DNA from 4 places in the Martelella sp. FLE1502 genome. Region 4 is predicted to be linked to each of the others. Evidence: riboswitches for the same ligand, from Rfam matches in the RefSeq annotation. Region 4 holds a riboswitch; each other region holds the start of a gene.
What was found. A riboswitch is a leader RNA that binds a small molecule or an ion and turns the genes downstream of it on or off. The one in region 4 is predicted to bind thiamine pyrophosphate.
Positions count from the first base shown of each region.

Region 1: it holds a riboswitch for thiamine pyrophosphate, as region 4 does, so the genes downstream of both, thiM (hydroxyethylthiazole kinase) here and V6767_RS09660 (ABC transporter permease) in region 4, are expected to answer to the same signal.
Region 2: it holds a riboswitch for thiamine pyrophosphate, as region 4 does, so the genes downstream of both, thiC (phosphomethylpyrimidine synthase ThiC) here and V6767_RS09660 (ABC transporter permease) in region 4, are expected to answer to the same signal.
Region 3: it holds a riboswitch for thiamine pyrophosphate, as region 4 does, so the genes downstream of both, V6767_RS18420 (TRAP transporter large permease) here and V6767_RS09660 (ABC transporter permease) in region 4, are expected to answer to the same signal.

Region 1 covers NZ_JBAKFQ010000011.1:60,092-65,309, reverse strand. The annotation lists gene V6767_RS11515 (c-type cytochrome) at 1-664, opposite strand, end outside; gene V6767_RS11510 (c-type cytochrome) at 811-1,254, opposite strand; gene thiD (bifunctional hydroxymethylpyrimidine kinase/phosphomethylpyrimidine kinase) at 1,366-2,181, opposite strand; gene thiE (thiamine phosphate synthase) at 2,178-2,816, opposite strand; gene thiM (hydroxyethylthiazole kinase) at 2,807-3,601, opposite strand; TPP riboswitch at 3,644-3,738, opposite strand; gene V6767_RS11490 (hypothetical protein) at 3,877-4,656, opposite strand; gene V6767_RS11485 (CoA-acylating methylmalonate-semialdehyde dehydrogenase) at 4,791-5,218, opposite strand, start outside.
Region 2 covers NZ_JBAKFQ010000008.1:116,607-121,824, reverse strand. The annotation lists gene V6767_RS09350 (efflux RND transporter permease subunit) at 1-3,057, shown strand, start outside; TPP riboswitch at 3,219-3,335, shown strand; gene thiC (phosphomethylpyrimidine synthase ThiC) at 3,436-5,218, shown strand, end outside.
Region 3 covers NZ_JBAKFQ010000026.1:38,687-43,904, forward strand. The annotation lists gene V6767_RS18410 (GumC family protein) at 1-868, shown strand, start outside; gene V6767_RS18415 (lytic murein transglycosylase) at 1,086-2,153, shown strand; TPP riboswitch at 2,243-2,345, shown strand; gene V6767_RS18420 (TRAP transporter large permease) at 2,436-4,232, shown strand; gene V6767_RS18425 (TRAP transporter substrate-binding protein) at 4,247-5,218, shown strand, end outside.
Region 4 covers NZ_JBAKFQ010000009.1:9,754-14,971, forward strand. The annotation lists gene V6767_RS09655 (sugar porter family MFS transporter) at 1-845, opposite strand, end outside; TPP riboswitch at 1,059-1,160, shown strand; gene V6767_RS09660 (ABC transporter permease) at 1,227-1,982, shown strand; gene V6767_RS09665 (ABC transporter substrate-binding protein) at 2,013-2,954, shown strand; gene V6767_RS09670 (hypothetical protein) at 3,110-3,313, shown strand; gene V6767_RS09675 (hypothetical protein) at 3,320-3,925, opposite strand; gene ykgO (type B 50S ribosomal protein L36) at 3,982-4,107, opposite strand; gene V6767_RS09685 (5-(carboxyamino)imidazole ribonucleotide synthase) at 4,234-5,218, opposite strand, start outside.

The DNA.
Region 1 (5,218 bases), on a different contig from region 4:
GGATCGTCCCTTCGCCGTCGGGGTTTGGCCCGCCGGCGAGCCATTTGTCATATTCGAGCCCGCCAAGCGCATTGCGCGGCGTGTGGCATTCGCCGCAATGGCCCGGCCCCTCGACCAGATACTGCCCGCGCATGATTTCGGGCGAGGCGTCGGCGAGTTGCACCCGCGGTTCGTTTTTGAAAAACAGCTGCTTCCAGAATGACAGCCCCAGCCGGATATTGAACGGGAAGTCGACATCGTGCGGCTTGCTGGGCGTATCGCTCGGCGGCAGCGTCATGATGTAGCCGTGAAGGTCCTTCACGTCCTGATCCTTCATCCGCACATAGGAGGTGTAGGGCAGGGAGGGGTAGAGGTTGCGCCCATGCGGGCCGACGCCCTTCTTCACCGCGTTGGCGAAGTCCATGAGCGACCAGTCCCCGATGCCTTCCTGCTTGTCGGGAGAGATATTGGGCGCATAGAAGGTTCCGAAATCGCTCTCGATCGGGTGTCCGCCGGACAGGACGAGCTTTTCTTCGCCGGTCGTGCCCGGTGCTGCATGGCAGCCGGCGCACTGGCCGGCCCAGAACATTTTCGCGCCATTATGCGGATCGGCGGCCTGCAAATCCTGATAGTCCGCCGGGTCGAGCTTCGGCGGGGTGAAGGCAACCACGAACGCCGCCCCCATGAACAGAGCGGCGACAGCCAGTACGATGATCGTCAGCTTTTTCACGCCGGGTCTCCCTGTTCCCGCATTTCAACAAAAAACAGCAGTTCCGGGCAAACGGGGAACCGCTCCAACGCCCGGAACTGCGACAAGATAATGAGAGGGCTCTATTTGTCGACGCGGTAGAGCTTGTGGCAGGCCGCGCAATTGGCCCCCAGCGTCTTCATCGCGGCTCCGACGGCGGCCTGATCGGCCGGCAGGTCGGCCAGCAGGGCATCGGCATCATCGGCGAGCTTTTTCGCATGGGCCTCGAAGTCGTCCATGTTTTCCCAGATCGCCGGGCTCGCCTCGGTGTCGTTGCCGGTTTTCGAATCAGGCGGGAAATGGGTCGTGAAATCGGTGATGTTGGTGGAGATATCGGAAAGCGCGCCCTGAACCACGATCGGGTCGTAGGCGTTTTCGCCCTTGGCGATCGCGCCGAGCTGGCCCATGGCCTTGCCGATCGCCTTCATGTCGTCCTGGCGCAGCATTTGCGGTCCATCCTCTGCAACCGCAAAACCCGCGCTGAGACAGAGCGCGACAGCGCCGGCGATCATAAATCCGTTTTTCATCCAAAGCCTCCTTCGTTGCTCAGGCAGCAGTATACGCAGCCTCTGTTTGGAAGCTAGGGGCAGGATTAGCGTAGAAAAGATGAACGGCGGCTGACTGCGGGGCCGACGGCATCACGTTTTGGTGACTTCGCCCCACAGCGCATGGAAATGATGGGTCGGCCCATGTCCGGAGCCGACATGCAGGCTGTCGGCCGCGGCAATCGCGCCGGCGACATAGCGCTTGGCGCTTGCGACCGCTTCCGAAAGAGGCGCGCCCTTGCCGATCTCGGCCGCGATCGCGCTTGAAAGCGTGCAGCCCGTGCCATGAGTGCTCGCGGTATCGATGCGCGCGCCCTCCAGCCATTCCTCGCCGGTGGCTGTCACTAGCAGATCCGGGCTTTCCGCGCCCTCCAGATGACCGCCCTTCAGCAGCACCGCCTGCGCACCGAGGCCTCTCAACGCGGTTGCCTGCTCGATCATCTCATCGCGGGTGGCGGCGGTCTCGACGCCGAGCAGGGCGGCGGCTTCCGGCAGGTTGGGCGTCAGCACGGCGGCAAGCGGTATAACATGATCCTTCAGCGCCTCGATGGCGTCTTCCGGCAGCAGCCGGTGGCCGCCCTTGGCGACCATGACCGGATCGAGCACGACCGGCACCTCCACATGGTGGCGCAGGCTGTCGGCGATGGTGACGGCGATATTGGCATTGACGACCATGCCGATCTTGATAGCGTCGACCTTCACGTCATCGAAGATCGCGGCGATCTGCTCGGCGACGAAGGCCGAGGGAACCTCGTGCACGCCGGTGACGCCGCGGGTGTTCTGCGCCGTCAGGCCCGTCATCGCCGCCATGCCGTATGTTCCGAGTGCCGAAAAGGTCTTGATGTCGGCCTGAATGCCGGCGCCGCCCGAGGGATCGGAACCGGCGATCGAGAGGATGTTTGCGATCATTGCTTCGCCTTCCGGATGGCTTCGGCAAGATCCGCCGTCGCCTGATATGGATCGGGCTGGCCGCAAATGGCCGAAACGACGGCGATCCCGTCGGCCCCATGCCTGAATGTGGATTCCACATGCTCCCCTTTCAACCCGCCGATCGCAACGGCCGGCAGTCCACAAAGCGCGATCATCGAGGAAAGGCCGGCAAAGCCGACGGGCAGCGCGTGATCGGACTTGGTGCTGGTGGCGAAGACCGGACCGGCGCCAACATAGTCGATGCCGGCTGGATCAAAGGCGCGCGCGACGTCGAGGCCGTTGACGGAAACGCCGAGAATCTTGTCATCGCCGATCAGGTCCCGGACATCTTTCGGGCGGGCATCCTCCTGGCCGACATGAACGCCGTCGGCATCGATCGCGATGGCGGCCTCGACGTCGTCATTGACAATCAGCCGGACCGGCGTGCCGGCTGTCACCTGTTTAAGCGCAAGCCCCATGTCGATGCGTTCGCGCGTCGAGGCGCGTTTCATGCGGAGCTGCACGATTGTCGCGCCGCCGGCGACGGCATCGCGCGTGGTGGCGACCATGCCGTAATCGCCGCAGAGATCGGGATCGAGAACGAGGTAGAGGGAAAGGTCGAATTTCATAGCCATTCGATCTCCGCCTCAAGGCCAAGTGCTTCGGGCGTGACGGCGGCGAGCGCATCGAGGAAATGGACCTGGAACGAGCCGGGGCCCTCGGCCTTTCGATGCGCGCGGCTGCCGGCCACTGCGTAATGGGCAAGTGCCGCGACCGTTGCCTCGAAGGCATCGTCACGCCATGCTCCGGCATAGCCGCCGACAAGCGCCGTCAGCGCGCAGCCGAGCGCCGTGACCCGGGGCATCAGCGGCGAGCCGCCACCGATGTGGGCAATGCGGCTTCCGTCGGTCACAAAATCGCGTTCGCCGGTGACCGCCACCACCATGTTGCGCTCGCGGGCAAGCGCCTTCGCCGTCTCTTCGGCGGCGGTGACGCTGTCGCCGGCATCGACGCCCTTGCCGGCGCTGGTGGCGCCGGAGAAGGCGAGAATTTCGGAGGCATTGCCGCGCAGGATCGTGGGCCCGAGGTCGAGGATTTCGCGCGCGGCCCTGGCGCGGAAGCCGGTGGCAAAATGGGCGACGGGGTCGAATACCCAAGGCGTTCGCTTGCCGTTGGCCGTCTCGATCGCGGCCTTCATGCCGGTAAGCCAGTCGGGGGATAACGTGCCGATATTGATGGTGACGGCGGAGACGATGCCGGCAAACTCGCCGGCCTCTTCCTTGGCGTGGACCATGGCCGGAGAAGCGCCGGCGGCGAGCAGAACATTCGCGGCGATATTCATCGCCACGTAATTGGTGATGCATTGGGTAAGCGGCGCGTCCGCGCGCATCTTCTCAAGTATGGGGGCGATATCGGCCATCGGCGTCCTCCTTGTTTGTCGCGGAGGAACTCGGGCGCCGAAGCAAAGACCCGAGTGACTCCCTCCGCCGGCATGATCCGGATCAGGTTCCAAGGGTACATCTCAGCCCGCTCTCACGGACGCCCCTGTCGCTCGAGAGCATTTCCGGTGAAAACCCGAAATGCTCTATCTATTTGTTTTTGCGCGCGTCCGGACGGAAAACCGGTATCCACTTTTCCTGGACGCGCTCCAGTGGCTCGTTATACCAGAAAAAGCCGCTTCGGAAAGAGGTGGTGTTACTCAGGCGAAGGGGCTCGCCACGCCGTTTCGCGACAGGGGCCGGTGGTCGCCAGAACGGATGCGAGATCGCGATCCTTGGCCGCCTGCTCGACGAAATGCTGCCGCTCGGGCGAAAGCTGGTCGGCTAGATTGTCCTGGTTCCAGGCGCGATGCCGGAAAATGAATTCGTCATCGAAGAGGTGCTGTTCCTCGGCCGTCCGCGTGCCCTTCAGACTTGCATGGAGATAGTAGAGGACGTCCGGGTTCAAAGGAGTCAGGCCCTCGCCGTCGTCGGTGATGAGAAATGAGAGAAGGGCCGCCTCGCTGCCTCTTTTCGCCGCGTCTTGCAGGCGCTCCATCAGTCCAGCGAATTCGACTTCGCCCTCCGTCTCCGGGTTACGGGAAAAACGGCCGCAATAGATAAGGTCGCTGTCAATGCGTAGCTTGCCTGCCAGCTGGAACATAGCCATGACATATGGCAGGGTCATGCAGGTATTGAGGTCGTCGAAAGCACTGTCTGTCTGGATGTATTCGCGCCAGAGTTGATAGCGTGCCTCTTCTGTTCCCTCGTCTGCGAATGCCGGATAGCGCTTTTCATAGATTTCGTAGTGCCCGCGCAGATAATCACCGCAATCGGGAATGCGGGGATTGTAGTCGAGTTCGGAGGTCGCGAATTCCCATTCCTCGAACGTCATTTCCGGTCTTGTCGGCTGCGGATGCGTTTCGAACGACCATGCAGAGGCTTCACAGGCGAATACGCTGCAGGCCGCGAAGGCCATCAACAATCGAATCATCATACCCACCGGTTCCTACGAGACACCCGTAAAAGTAGTGACAGGTTAGCACTGGTAACCGGTTGTAGAAAGACGTGGAGCAACCAAAGAAACACGTGACCTCCGCGCACTCAGGACGCGGAGGTCACGTTTATACATTACTTCATCGTCGGCATCGAGAATTCGGCGCCGGCGCGGATGCCCTTGGGCCAGCGCTGGGTGATGGTCTTCAGGCGGGTGTAGAAGCGGACGCCCTCCGGGCCATGCATGTGGTGATCGCCGAACAGCGAGGCCTTCCAGCCGCCGAAGGAGTGGAATGCCATCGGAACCGGGATCGGCACGTTGACGCCGACCATGCCGACCTTGATCTTGTGGGCGAATTCGCGGGCGGCGTCACCGTCGCGGGTGAAGATCGCCGTGCCGTTGCCGAATTCGTGGTCGTTGATCCATTGGGCGGCCTCGTCATAGCTCTTTGCGCGGGCGACGGAGAGGACCGGGCCGAAAATCTCTTCCTTGTAGATCTTCATGTCGGTAGTGACCTTGTCGAACAGGGTCGCGCCGACGAAATAGCCGTTCTCGTAGCCCT
Region 2 (5,218 bases), on a different contig from region 4:
ACGCTGACGGTCAAGAACTTTCCCGACCTTTCGACCGGAACCATCAGCATCACCGTCACCTATCCGGGCGCAACGGCCCAGGATGTTTCTGATTCCGTCGTCGAGCCGATCGAATCGGCGATCCGCAGCATCGAGGGCATCCGCAAGATCACCGCCACGGCGAGCGAAGGACAGGCAAGGGTGATCGCGGACCTGACGCGCGGGGCGGACCCCGAGACGGTGAAGGACGATATCCAGACCGAGGTCCGAAGTCTCACATCACTTCCTCAATCCGCCGAAGAACCGGTGATTGTCGAGGTCGAGCCGGAGGAACTCGCGATACAGTTCGCCCTTTCCGGAGATCTGTCTGCGGATACGCTGAAGGCGATCGCCGTTTCCGCGCGCGAGGACCTTCAGGCCATCGATGGCATATCGCAGGTGAGGATCAGCGGCGCGCCGGAGGATCGTATTTCGGTCGAGGTGCCGCAGGCGCAGCTTCTCGCCTATGGCACGACGCTCGGCGCGCTCGCCGAGCGCATCGGCAATGCGACCGCCGACTATTCCGCCGGAACGCTTGACGGGCCGGAGGACCGCGTTTCGGTGCGCACCGCCGGCGAACGCGATACCGGGGCGGCGATCGGGGAGATCGTGATGTTTTCCTCGCCGGCCGGCGCGCAGGTGCGGCTTGACGATTTCGCTGAAATTTCCGACGGGCTTGCCGAAGACCCCGTTCTGGCCGAGATCGACGGCAAGCCTGCCGTCTTCGTCAATGTTTTCCGTGCCGGAAGCGAACCGCTGCTCAACATCGTCAGCCTGACGCAGGATTATCTCGAAAACGAGCTCGAACCGCGCCTGCCGGAAACCGTGACGCTCACCGAGTGGCGCAATCAGGCAACGTCGCTTCAGGGCCGGATCGACCTCCTGGTCAAGAACGGCATCATCGGCGCGGCGCTGATCCTGGTCATCCTGACGCTGGCGCTCGATATCCGCATCGCAGCCTGGGTGTCGGTCGGCATCGCCGTGTCCTTCATCGGCACCTTCGCGCTGATGGCCTTGTTCGGCGTCAGCATCAGCCAGCTTTCACTGTTTGCCTTCATCCTCTCGCTTGGCATCGTGGTCGATGACGCCATCGTGGTCGGCGAAGCCATCTATACCGAGCGGCAGTCCGGCAAATCCGGCCCGGAGGCGGCCATCGACGGAACGCTCCGAATGGCGCGGCCGGTTTTCTTTTCGGTGGCGACAACCGTCCTCGCCTTCGTGCCGCTTCTGTTCATTCCGGGCCTTTCCGGCTCCTTCCTCGCGCCGGTGGCCGCCGTGGTCATCATGGTTCTCGGTCTGTCGCTGGTCGAGAGCTTCTTCGTGCTTCCCACGCATCTCTCCCATCTGCGCTCCGGCGAGCCGCGCCGGTTTTCGCCAAGACGTCTGGCCGATCCGCTGCGCCGGCAGGTCGGCGGGCGGATCGACAGCTTTGCCGATACCCGTTTTCGCCGGGTCGCCGAAACGGTCGACCGTCATCCAGGCCCGACGCTGGTGCTCTGCCTCGGCCTGCTGCTTGCCTCGCTGGCGCCGCTGACGCTCGGTTTCGTCCGTTTCGTGTTCTTTCCCGACATCGAAGGAAATTTCGTCTCCGCCGAACTGCAGATGAGCGATGGCACATCCGTGGCGGCCACGCGCGCGCAAGCCGAACAGCTGGCAGCGGCGATGGACCGGGCGGCCGGCCAACTGGCCGAGCAGACCGGAGAGGATGCGAGCGATATTCGCCAGGCAAGCGCCATCCTGATCGGCGTACCCTCTGTTTCCGGCGGTCCGCCGGGCGGGACGGAAAGTACAGCCGCCAGCACGGCGCGCGTCGAGGTCAAGATCGCCGATGCCGAGACCCGCGACTTTTCCGCAGGCGAACTGGTCGATCTCTGGCGCGCCGAGGCGGGCGAGATCGCCGGCGCGCGCTCGCTGAGTTTTTCCACCAGTGAGGTCGGCATCGGCGCCGATATCGTCCTCAATATTGCCGCCGGAACGCCGGAGGCGCGCGCAGCCGCGGTCGACCGGATCAGGAGCGCGCTCGTTGAAAAAGCCGGCGTCACCGCCGTCAGGGACAGCCGGGGCTCATCCTCCGAAGAAGTCGTCGCCACGCTTTTCGATCAGGGCCAGGCGCTTGGCGTTGAACTGAGCTCGGTGGCGCGCGGGCTTCGCAACGCGCTGTTCGGCGCGGTGGCCACGGAGTTCCAACGCAACCGCGAAGAGGTGGAGGTGCGCGTGCGCCTGCCGGCATCGGACCGCGCAACCATCGCCGATCTTCAGGACCTGCGGCTGCCGGCCGAGGGCGGGCTGGTTCCGATCGGCACGGTGGCCGACCTCGCCTTCCAGCCGGCGCCATCGACGATCACAAGGATCGACGGCAGTCGCGTGACCACGGTCACCGCCGATGTCACGGGCGGCTCGACCACCGGCAGTGAAGTGACGGATCAATTGATGACGGAAACCGTGCCACAACTGCGCCGGGATTATCCGGGTCTCGAAATCACGCTGGGCGGCGAGCAGGAGGAGCAGAGCCGCTTCGCGCCGGCGCTGCTGCGCAATGCTGTCCTCGCGCTTTTGGGAATTTACGCCCTTCTGACGCTGGCTTTTGGTTCCTATACGCGCCCGCTGATCCTGCTGACGGTTCTGCCCTTCGGTCTCGTCGGCACCATACTCGGGCACTGGGCGCTGGGGCTTGAACTGACGCTCCTGTCGATGTTCGGCCTCATCGGACTGATGGGCATTCTTCTGAACAACGCCCTGCTTCTGGTCATTCGCACTTTCGAGTGCGCCGAAAGCGGCAGTTCCAGGCCGGTGGTTGATGCCATGGTGGAGCGCCTGAGGCCGATCATCCTGACGACGGTGACGACGTTCCTTGGCGTCACGCCGCTCATTCTGGAAACCAGCCTGCAGGCCCAGTTCCTGATTCCGACAGCGGTCGCGCTCGGCTTCGGCATCCTTGTCGGCTCGTTCTTCACCCTCGCCGTCGTCCCGGCCGTCAGCGTGCTCTATCTGAGGCTTTCCGATCATGGAAAGGGGAAGGGCGCAATCGACGCTTCCTGACTGAGCGCCGCCATGCGCCCGCAAGAAGGTGGCCAAAAAGGTATCGATCGTAGGGCCCAATGTGGCATCTGGGCGATAAAACCTGCCGGCCTGGCGCGCGTGGATTTATGTCGTTGTTCGCGGAAGGCGTTGACAAGCTCACACATCCGGCGCAACTTTGGCGCGCTCACCCGGGGGGTCCCGACAAGGGGCTGAGATACTGCTGGCTTTCGCAGCGCAGTGACCCGATGAACCTGATCCAGTTCACACTGGCGTAGGGATGGTGCATCGGCTGCGCGGGATAAAGCCCGCTGTTCCTTTCAGGCGCAGTATGCGCGGCCTCCTCCATTCAACGTCGAACTGGGTCTCCAACGCCAAGAGCTATGGAGGCTCCGACCGATGCAAGACTTATCTCCGACCGTTACCAAAGGCCCGCTGCCGGCATCTCGTCGCGTCTGGCACAAGGGCGTGCTGCACGCCGGTATCCGCGTGCCGATGCGCGAGATCGATGTTCACCCGAGCGCCGGCGAACCGCCCGTCACCGTCTATGACAGTTCCGGCCCCTATACCGATCCGGATGCCGCCTTTACCATCGAGGGCGGTCTGCCGCGCCTGCGCGAAGACTGGATTACCGCGCGCGGCGACACGCAGGCCTATGACGGCCGCCATGTGAAGCCCGAGGATAACGGCTTTGCCGAGGGCAAGCGGCTGGTGCCGGAGTTTCCCGTGCGCCATCAGCCGCGCCGCGCCACGGAAGGCAAGGCCGTAACCCAGATGGCCTATGCCCGCGCCGGGATCGTGACGCCCGAAATGGAGTTCGTCGCGATCCGGGAAAATCTCGGCCGCCGGGCCGCGAAAGAGGCTTTGGCGCGTGACGGCGAGAGTTTCGGCGCCGAAATCCCCGATTTCATCACGCCCGAATTCGTCCGCGATGAAATTGCGAAGGGCAGGGCGATCATCCCCGCCAACATCAACCATCCCGAGGCCGAGCCGATGGTGATCGGGCGGAATTTTCTGGTGAAGATCAACGCCAATATCGGCAATTCCGCCGTGACCTCCTCCATGGCCGAGGAAGTGGAAAAGATGGTCTGGGCCACGCGCTGGGGCGCCGATACGGTGATGGACCTGTCCACCGGCCGCAACATTCACAATATCCGCGACTGGATCATCCGCAATTCGCCGGTGCCGATCGGCACGGTGCCGCTCTATCAGGCGCTGGAAAAGGTCGGCGGTATTGCTGAAGACTTAAGCTGGGAAGTCTTCCGCGACACGCTGATCGAGCAGGCCGAACAGGGGGTAGATTACTTCACCATCCATGCCGGCGTCAGGCTGCATATGATCCCGATGACGGTGGGCCGGGTGACCGGCATCGTTTCGCGCGGCGGCTCGATCATGGCCAAATGGTGCCTGCACCACCACCGCGAGAGCTTTCTCTACGAGCATTTCGACGAGATCTGCGATATTGCCCGCGCTTATGACGTGTCGTTCTCGCTCGGCGATGGGTTGCGGCCCGGCTCTATTGCCGATGCCAATGACGAGGCGCAGTTTGCCGAACTGGAAACGCTGGGCGAACTGACGCAGATTGCCTGGGCGAAGGATTGCCAGGTGATGATCGAGGGGCCCGGCCATGTGCCGATGCACAAGATCAAGGCGAACATGGACAAGCAGCTTGAGACCTGCGGCGAGGCGCCGTTCTACACGCTCGGGCCGCTGACCACCGATATCGCGCCGGGTTACGACCACATCACCTCCGGTATCGGCGCGGCGATGATCGGCTGGTTCGGCACGGCGATGCTCTGCTATGTGACGCCGAAGGAACATCTCGGCTTGCCCGACCGCGACGATGTGAAGACCGGGGTGATCACCTACAAGATCGCCGCCCATGCCGCCGATCTCGCCAAGGGGCATCCGGCGGCGCGCATCCGCGACGACGCGCTGTCGCGTGCGCGCTTCGAGTTCCGCTGGGAGGACCAGTTCAACCTCTCGCTCGATCCGGAAACCGCGCGGTCCATGCATGACGAGACCTTGCCGAAGGAGGCGCACAAGGTCGCGCATTTCTGTTCGATGTGCGGGCCGAAATTCTGCTCGATGCGTATCTCCCATGACATCCGCGCCGAGGCCCAGAAGGAGGGCATGGCGAAGATGGCGGAGAAATTCCGCGAGGGCGGGGCGCTTTATGTTC
Region 3 (5,218 bases), on a different contig from region 4:
TCTTTCCGGGCTTCTGGGCCTCGTTTTTGGTTGCGCGCTCAGCCTGCTGCTCGAAATGCGGCACAAGACCTTCCGGACATCACAGGAGCTTGAGCAACTGACGGGTCTGCCGGTGGTCGGCATGCTGCCTCTCGTGCCGGCAAAACATCGGAACGATTTCTTTCACTATCTTCAAAGTCACCCGACGTCGCCGTACGCCGAGGCGGTGCGCAATCTCAGAACATCGGTTCTGCTTGCCCATCTCGATAATCCGCCGCAAGCAATTCTCATGACCTCCTCCATACCCGGCGAAGGCAAGACATCGAGCAGTATCGGTCTCGCGCTTAATTTTGCCAGTATGGGGAAGAGGGTCCTTCTGATCGAGGGCGATCTGCGTCGGCTGACTTTCCATTGGTATTTCGGGAATTCCAAAAATACGGCCGGCCTGATTTCCGTGCTTTCGGGTAAAAAGTCGCTTGAGGAAACCGTTTATCACCACGACGAACTCGATATCGATGTGCTGTTTGGAGAGCGTTCGTCGAGAAATGCGGCCGACGTTCTTTCCTCCCGGAAGATGGACGAGCTTCTCCGCGAAGCTCGGAGCAAATATGATTTCGTCATCATCGACGCGCCGCCGGTTTTGATCGTCCCGGATGCCCGCGTAGTAAGCCAGTTCGTGGATGCCATCCTCTTTGTCGTCAAATGGGATTCGACCCACCATCACCAAGTCGAAGAAGCGGTTCGTTCGTTCGAGGAGGGCAAGGTTGAGGGACTGGTCCTGAACCAGATCGATCCAAACGGTTTCAAGCGGTATGGCTACAATTATGGCTATGGCTATGGCTATGCCGCCCACTACGGCGACAAGTATTACGATACGGACGACGACTAGCGCCTTGCCAGCCCCTGTTGCACAGCGGAGAAAACCTTTCGTCGCTGTGCTTTCGGCATCTCCATAAAATCGACGCAAGCGCATGCTCTTTCGGTCAGGAGGCCGATGCGCTAGGTTTGCGCACGAATGGAGCGGGGTTATCTGTATGTATCTGACGCGACGCGTGTTTTCTCTTGGGGTAATTGCCGCGACGCTTTCAGCGTGCACGAACAGCTCGGTGGGCAGTTTTTCCTCCGTCGCCGATCCGGCGATGCGGCCGGTGGCCAATTCTGAGTGGAACGCGTGGGTGGCCGGGTTCAAGAGCCGCGCGGCCGCGCGCGGGATTTCCAACGACACGCTGGCGGCGGCGTTCGCAAATGCCGGATACACGCCGGGGGTCATCGAGCAGGACCGCAACCAGACCGAATTCAAGCGCACGCTGGAAGACTATCTGGCCATTGCCGGCTCCGATGAGCGGGTCGCCAAGGGGCGCGCCAATTATGCCCGCTACCGCGATGTTCTGGAGCGGATCGAGGCGACCTATGGCGTCGACGCCAATGTGATTGTCGCCATCTGGGGACTGGAGAGCATGTATGGCGAGCGGCGCGGCAGCATTCCGGTGGTCTCGTCGCTCTCGACGCTCGCCGTCGAGGGGCGGCGCGGCGCTTTCTTCGAAAGCCAGTTGGTCGGGGCGATGCGGATCCTGCAGAACGGCGATATCACGCCCGAGCGGATGACCGGAAGCTGGGCCGGCGCCATGGGCCATACCCAGTTCATCCCGACCTCCTATCTCGGCTACGCCGTCGATTTCAACGGCGACGGGCGGCGCGATATCTGGGACGCCGATCCGACCGATGCGCTTGCGAGCACCGCGAACTATTTTGCCCGCTCGGGCTGGCGGAAAGGCCAGTCCTGGGGCGGCGAGGAGGGATCGCCGGGCGCCGCCGTCGATGGCACCAGGATACAACCGCAGGCGGGCGGTCCGGTCTTCGTCGTGGGGCACAATTTCAACGTCATCAAGCGCTACAACAATTCCACCAATTATGCGCTGGGCGTGGGATATCTCGCCGACCGGATCGCGGGCGCCGGCCCGCTCAGGGGCAGCTTTCCCGACGACAATTACGGCTTCAGCGCCGACCAGCGCAAGGAATTGCAGTCGCGGCTTTCAGCGGCGGGCTACGATGCCGGCACTATCGACGGCGTGTTCGGCGACCAGACCCGCGCGGCGATCACGGCCTATCAGCGGCAGAACGGGCTGAATGTCACGGGCGAACCGTCCATGGCTCTGCTGCAAAGGCTGAAGTGAAAACGGCCATTCCAATATAACCGGCATCGGGCTTCCGGCCATGCCTTGCGGCATGCCATTGACAGTAGCCCAAAAGCCGGACAAAACCTGACTATTCCGAGGGGTGCATCCTGCGATGCTGAGACGGCGGTGAGCCGGACCCTTGAACCTGATCCGGGTCATACCGGCGTAGGAACGGAAAATCTGGCCGCTCTGCCATAACCTTTCTCTTCTCCGCCGGTCTCCGTGATTGCAACATCCTGGGGATCGCATCATGAAGCCTTGCTTTCCGATACCATGCGCATGAAGGCGATCCGCAGCACCGCCGGACGGTTTGCGGACGCGCTGGAAACGGCGCTCGGCATGCTCGCCGCCGTCACCCTGATGGCGATGCTCGCCCTTGTCGTGGCGGGCGTCGTGCTGCGCTATGTCTTCCACACCGGCGTCGTCGGCATGGAGGATCTGGGCGTGTGGCTGAATATCGCGCTGATCTCGGCCGGCCTGCCGCTTACCCTTTCGGGCCCGCTGTCGATGCGGCTCGATGGTCTTGCACGGCTGCTGCCCGATCGGGCATCCGGCCTGCTCGCTGTCGTGGCCGATGGCTTCAGCGTCGTCGCGGGACTGATCCTGTGCCTCGGCGGCCGTGACGCGATTGCCTTGCTTGGCGGAATGTCGCCGACCCTCGGTGTGCCGGAATGGGTCCGCTTCGCCTTTCCCGCAGCGGGTGGGCTGGGACTGCTCGCGCTGCTCTGCTTGCGCCGACTGCAGCGGTCGAGCGGCGCTCGGCTGCTGATCGGCTTCGCGCTCGGCGGGTTTGTTTACTGGGCGGTCGGCCGGTTCGCGATCGATTTCGCCCTGCCAGCCAGCCTGCCGCTCGCGCTTGCCGCGGCGCTCGGCCTCATGGCCGGCGCGCCGCTTGCCCATGTGTTTCTGGCGTCATCCTATGGCGCGATCACCTTCGGGGCGTTGCAGACGGAGCAGGCGATCATCGCCAATACGGTGGCCGGCATGTCGAAATTCCTGCTGCTGGCGATTCCGTTCTTTCTGCTTGCCGGCGCGTTTCTGAAGCTTTCGGGCGCGGCCGGCAGGCTCGTGCAGTTCGCGGCTTCGTTGGTCGGCCATTATCGCGGTGGGCTGGCGCAGACGACGCTTTTGACCGGGGTTCTGTTTTCCGGCGCGTCCGGTTCCTCCGTCGCCAATGCGGCCTTTGCCGCCTCGACCTTCCATCCCGAACTGGTGCGCCATGGCTATCCGCCCGCCCGCGCCGGGGCGCTTGTTGCAGCATCCTCGGTTCTCGACAACGTCATCCCGCCGTCGATTGCCTTTCTCATCCTGGCGACGGCGACCAATCTTTCCGTCGGCGCGCTGCTTGTCGGCGGGCTGTTCGCCGGCCTGGTGATGGCGGCCTTTCTCGCCGTCGCCATAAAGCTTGCGATGGGGGCCGCGAGCGGCGCGCCGCCGGCTTCGTCCGAAACGCGCAGGCGCGCCGGGATCGCGGCTCTACCGGCCTTCGGCCTCGGCCTGATCGTGGTGTTCGGCATTCGCCTGGGCATTGTCACGACCACCGAGGCGGCGGGTCTTGCCGCCCTTTACACGCTGATCCTGGCGGCCACGTCCCGCCGCTCCGGTTCCAGCATTGTCGCCGCCTTCCGCCAGTCGGCGGCAGAGGCGGCGGCGATCGGTCTCCTGATCGGGACGGCGGCGCCCGTCGCCTTCCTGCTCGCGATCGACGATATCGCCGGTCTGGTGCGCCAGGTCGCCGGCCTGTTCGGCGGTAGCGCCGTTGCTGTGCTCCTGCTCGCCAATGTGATCCTGCTGATTACGGGCCTGGTGATGGATATCGGGGCGGCGATCCTGCTGCTTGGTCCCGTCCTGCTGCCGGTTGCCGTTGCCGCCGGGATCGATCCGATCCGCTTTGGCGTGATCCTCGTCGTCAACCTGATGATCGGCGGGCTCACCCCGCCGGTTGGCATGCTTGCCTTCGTGGTCGGCGGCGTCACCGGCCTTTCGCCGGAAAGCCTGTTCAGGGCGATGCACCCCTTTCTTCTGGCGCTTCTCGCAGCCCTGTGCGTCCTCACCCTCTTTGCCGTTCCCGTATGAAAGGTTTGTCTGTCATGACTACGCTCAACCGTCGCCATCTCCTGAAAACAGGCGCCGCCGCCGCCGCAATGCTTGCCGCCCCCGCCTATCTGCGAACCGCCAGCGCTGCCGCGCGCGATGTCGTCATCGCCTCGCTCCTCGGCGAGGACAAGCCGGAAACCATGGTCTGGCGCTTCTTCGCCGATGCGGTCGAACGGCGGCTTCCGGGCCGGTTCCGCTTCCGGATCGTGACCAATGGCGCGCTTGGCGGCGAAAAGCAGGTGGCGGAGAATATCCGGCTTGGATCCGTGCAGGCGAGCCTCTCCACCGTTTCGGCGCTTTCGGCCTGGACGCCGCAACTACAGCTGCTCGACCTGCCTTTCCTGTTTCGCGATGCCGCCCATCTTCGCGACGTCGTCACCGGCCCTGTCGGCGACGATCTCTCGGCCCGGCTCGCGCAAGAGCAGTTCATCGTCGGCGGTTTCATCGATTACGGGGCCCGCAACCTGCTGGCCAAGGAGCCGGTCACGCGGCCCGGAGAGATGGAAGGCAAGACCATCCGCGTCATCAACACCCCGCTCCACACGCGCCTGTGGAGCGCCTATGGCGCGACGCCGGTCGGCATCCCGATCACCGAAACCTATAACGCGCTCGCCACCGGGGTAGCGGATGCCATGGACCTGACGAAATCAGCCTATGCCGGGTTCAAGCTCTACGAGGTGGTGCCGTTCATGACCGAAACCCGCCATATCCGCGCCGCCGGCGTGCTCTATTTTTCCGCCGGCTTCTGGAACAGTCTCGACCCCGAAACACAGGCCGTGCTCAGCGCGATCTCGGCGGAGGCCACGCTCTATTTCAACCGGCTGATCGTTGAGGACGAGGCGCAGTCCGTGGCGCTTGCCGAGGCCAATGGCGCCACTTTCCTTGAGCCGGAGGAGATGGAGGCCTGGCGCGCGGGGGCGCGGGGCGTGTGGAGCGATTTCGCACCCGTCGTCGGCGGGATGGAC
Region 4 (5,218 bases):
GCCAGAAGATCGGTCGTTGTGCCGGAAAAGCCGGCATTCTTGAAGATTTCCGGGGCGTAATAGATGATCGCGTTGATGCCGGAAAGCTGCTGCAGCACGAACACGATCATGGCGAAGCTCGTCACCGGCAGGATGCCGCGCTTCAGGAACGTGCTCCAAGCAGGCGTCGCCTCCTCGTCCTTTGCGCTTTCCTTGATCTCGGCGATGATCTCGTCAACCTCGGCGGGCGAGGATTCCGGCTGCAGCTTCGCGATGATATCGCGCGCCTTGTCGGCATTGGCGTTGAGCGTCAGCCAGCGCGGCGTTTCCGGCGACAGCAGGATGCCGATCAGCGCCACGATCGACGGGAACACGCCGACGCCGATCATCCAGCGCCAGTCGCCCGAACCGCCAAAGGCCGCATCCGACATGTAGGACACCATGATGCCGATAGTGATCATCAACTGGAAAGCCGAGACGATGGTGCCGCGAATGCGCGCCGGCGCGACTTCCGCCAGAAACATCGGCGCGGTCATCGCCGAGGCGCCGATGCCGACGCCGATCAACAGGCGGGCGAGCGTCAGCACATACTGGTTGAAGGCGAGCGCGGAAATCAGCGAGCCGACCAGGAATATCAGCGCGCCCAGTATCAGCATCGGCTTACGCCCGTAGCGATCGGTGGTGACCATGGCCAGCACGGTGCCCGCCACCGCGCCGAGCGGCACGGCCGAGGTGATGACGCCCTCCATGAAGGGCGAAACCGTGAAATCCTGCTTGATGAACGGCAGGGCGCCGGAAATCACGCCCTGGTCGAAACCGAAGAGCATGCCGAACAGCGCTGCCACAATGACGATGGCGATGAGCATGGGTTTTCCTCCGCTTGGGCGGCGGTTGCCGCCTTCCCCTCTTATGACCCCGTTTATGAACCGTCGCTGCAAACCGCAAACGGCCTTATACCAAAAGTTGAAAGTCAAAACGGCATCCGTTGTCAAATCCTTTCGGACCTTAGCGTTTATATTAGCGGCGTTCCCGACTTCGCCGGCGGGCCCTTGACCGGCGCGCCGGCGCGCGGCATAGAGGGGGCATCCGAGGGGTGTGTCCGTGACACTGAGATGGCCGAAGGCCGAACCCTTGAACCTGATCCGGGTTATGCCGGCGTAGGAACGGAGTTTGGTCTTGAGCGACACGCCCAGAAAATCAGCCTCTATTGACGCCTCCGCTGCCCGGTACTGCCGGGGAGAGCGGGATTGAAGCGTACCCTTTCGGCTGTTCTCACCTTCCTGACGATCACCTTTGCACTGCTTTTGCTTTGGCAGGCGATCATCGATCTCGGCGACCTGCCGCGCTATATCCTGCCGCCGCCGCTTGCCGTGCTGGCGAAGTTCCAGACCGCCCACGCCATGCTGCTTGAAGAGGCGCTGGTGACGCTCAGGGAAATCCTGGCGGGCTTTGCCATGGGCGCGGTCTTCGGCGCGGCGGCGGCGATTTTCATTGCCGCCTTTCCCCGCATCGGCCGTTTCATCTGGCCCGTTCTGGTGGTGCTGCAATCCTTTCCCGTCTTCGTGATCGCGCCGATGCTGGTTCTGTGGTTCGGCTTCGGCATCGCCTCCAAGGTGGTGATGACGACGATCATCGTGTTCTTCCCCGTCGCCTCCAGTTTTGCCGACGGGCTGAGACGCACCGATCCGGAGATCGTGGCCGCAGGCCTGCTCGATGGCGCGGATCATTTCGAGATGCTGCGCCATATCCGTCTGCCGCTGGCGATGCCGCATCTGTTTTCCGGCCTCAGGATCGCCGCGCCCCTCGCGCCGCTCGGCGCGGTGGTGGGCGAATGGGTGGGCTCAGCCGGCGGACTCGGCTTTCTCATGGTCCAGGCCAATGCCCGCATGCAGAGTGACACCGTGTTCGCCGCCATGCTGATCCTGGCACTCGAGGCCGTGCTGTTTCGAAAGGCGGTGGATCTCGCCGCTCCCTTCTTCACCCGCTGGTCGCACGAGGATTGAGCGACCGGCTCAGATAAACAGGAGAATGACATGCTAAAGAAACTCGCATTCGCCGCCGCTCTTGCCCTGGCCCCCGGGCTGGCGAGCGCCGCCGACAAACTCGACGTGATCCTCGAATGGTATGTGAACCCCGATCACGGACCGCTGGTGGTAGCCCAGGAGAACGGCTATTTCGCCGATGAGGGGCTCGATGTGGAACTGGTGCCGCCGTCCGACCCGTCGATGGTGCCGCGCATGGTGGCGACCGGAAAGGTCGATATCGGCATTCACTACCAGCCCAATCTCTATCTCGACCACGAGGCCGGCATCGATATCGTCCGTTTCGGCACGCTGGTCTCAACCCCGCTCAACACGCTGACGGTGCTGAAAGACGGACCGATCAAATCCGTCGCCGACCTGAAGGGCAAGAAGATCGGTTTTTCGGTGGCCGGCATCGAGGATGCGGTGGTGGCCACGATGCTGGAGAACGCGGGCCTCACCAAGGACGACATAACCCTCATCAACGTCAATTTCGCGCTGACCCAGTCGCTGCTGTCCGGACAGGTCGACGCGACCATCGGCTCATTCCGCAATATCGAACTGCCGCAGATGCGGATCGCCGGCCACGAGGGCAAGGCCTTCTTTCCGGAAGAGCATGGCGTGCCGGTCTATGACGAGCTGATCTACGTGACCCGCAGCGACATGCTTGACGATGACCGCCTGCCGCGCTTCCTCGAGGCTGTGGAAAAGGCGACAGTCTTCATCGTCAACCATCCTGAGGAAGCATGGGAGAGCTTTGCAAAGGCCTATCCCGATCTCGACGACGAGCTAAACCGTCAGGCCTTCGCCGAATCCGTCGTCCGCTTCGCCAAGCGCCCCGCCGCCTCCGATGCCGAACGGTACGAGCGTTTCGGCGCGTTCATGGCGGAAAACGGACTGATCTCTGAAGCGCCGCCGGTTGATACAATCTCGGTCTCACTGTCGCAGGAATAACAGACCGGCCTTAAATCGCCACAAAAGCACTTTATAAAGAATTGAAAGAGGCGGCGCGCATGCCGCCTCGCTGTTTCGGTCTTTTGTGACGACAATTGCGGCGATACCGCCATCCAAAGACCGATCTCTATTCCTTCACGACAGGAGATCGGATCATGAAACTTGCCGGCCTTGTGCTGGTGGTGGTCGGGCTTGCGGGCCTCACCATCCGCATCTTGCTTTATCAATATCCCGACGTCGCGGGCACCATCGAGGGCAGCCTGCTGAGCCCGCTCTCCCACCTCGTCCTGGCCGCCGGCGCCGCGCTGCTTGCACTGCATCTGCTCTACCGCGTGCTGCGCCACGTCATGCATTTCTGAAATCGGCTAAATCCGCTTGCCCGCCCGCTCGTTCAGCGTGCTTTCGACAAAGGCCGCGACATCGCGGTCGGCGGGATAGAATTCGAGATAGCGCCGCCAGACCGCGACCGCGGCCTCCTGTCGTCCGGTCCTGTCGAGGATCGTCGCCATCAGACCGAGCGCGCCGAAATCGCGCGGCTCCAAGGACAGCGATGTGCGGATATCGTCCATGGCGCGTTCGAGATCGCCATGGGTGTAATGGAGCACCGCGCGCTTGCGGTAGGGGGCTGCCTCGTCCGGCCTCAGCGCGATCGCCTCCGACAAGAAATCGAGCGCGGCGGCGGTGCGGCCGTTATTTTCCGAATCATCCGACCATTCGATCAGCAGGGAAACCGTGGCGCTCGGGGAGCGATCGAGATATTCGTCGATCTGACGGGCGAGATCCGCCGCCTGCCGGGCATCGCTTGTGCGTTTCAGCCGATCATAAAGCCTGTCCAGCGGATCGGCCTCGACAACCGAGTCGAGCATTTCGGAAATCTGTTCATCCGCGGCATTGCCCTGCGCAAGCGCCGGCAGCGGGCCGGCGACGGCCATGGCGGCGAGGATCAGAATGGCGGACACAGAAAAGCGCATGACGGGAATGGTATCCCGTCATGGCAAAAATTCAAACAGATAATGCGCTGAATATCTCAGCCCTGGCGGGCCTTGAAGCGCGGGTTCTGCTTGTTGATGATGTATACTCGGCCCTTGCGGCGCACCAGACGGTTTTCCCGGTGACGGGACTTGAGCGCCTTGAGCGAATTCTTGATCTTCATGTTTTCGATCCGCTGTTTGTGCCGCTCTCGACTGATCAGTAAAGGCGGTCAGTATTGATATTCAAAGGCGCGCCTTGAAAAGCGCGCCCGACAGTGGCCGCTACCTAGCGAATGATCGCCGCCAAGTCAACCGTCGCGACGCTTTTCCAGCACGGTGACATGGCCCATTTTCCGCCCTGCCCGGCTTTCCGCCTTGCCATAGAGATGCACGAGCGCGCCTTCGGTCGTCATCCACGCCCCGATCCGGTCCATATCATCGCCGATGATATTGTGCATCACGCAATCGCTGTGGCGAACGGGGTCGATCAACGGTAGGCCGCAAACGGCGCGGATATGCTGCTCGAACTGCGAGAGGACGCAGGCCGCCTCGGTCCAGTGGCCGGAATTGTGGACGCGCGGGGCGAATTCATTGGCGATCAGCCTGCCGTCGCGGGCGACAAACAGTTCCAACCCCAGCAGGCCCACATAATCGAGCCCAATCAGCAGCCGCTCCGTCGCCTTCACGGCGGCCGCCGCAATGTCCGGCGAAACGCTGGCCGGAACGGTGGAGGTCCTGAGAATGCCGTCGCGATGCACATTCTCGGCGGGATCGAAACAGACGAACGTGCCGTCCATGCCGCGCGCGGCGATCACCGAGATTTCGCGATCGAAATCGATCCACTCCTCGAAGATCGCAGGCGCGCCATTGAGCGCTGCAAATGCGGCCTCCGGATCATTGTCGCTGCCGTCAAACACCCACTGGCCCTTGCCGTCATAGCCGAAGCGGCGGGTCTTCAACACGCCGCGCCCGCCAAACGCCTTGAGCGCGTCCGCAAGGTCCTCAGCGGTATCAACCGCGCGGAAACCGGCGGTGGCAATACCGCTGTCGTTGAGGAAGGTCTTTTCGGTGAGGCGGTCCTGCGAGACGGACAGCGCGCGGGCCGGCGGATAGACCGGCCGTTCGGCGGAGAGAAGCGCGGCGCTTTTCTCCGGCACATTCTCGAATTCATAGGTGATCACGTCACAGGCGCCGGCGAGTTCAAAAAGCGCCGCCTCGTCATCATAAGCCGCCACGATATGGCGGTTTGCGACCTGGGCGGCCGGGCAATCTTCCTGCGGCTCCAGAATGACG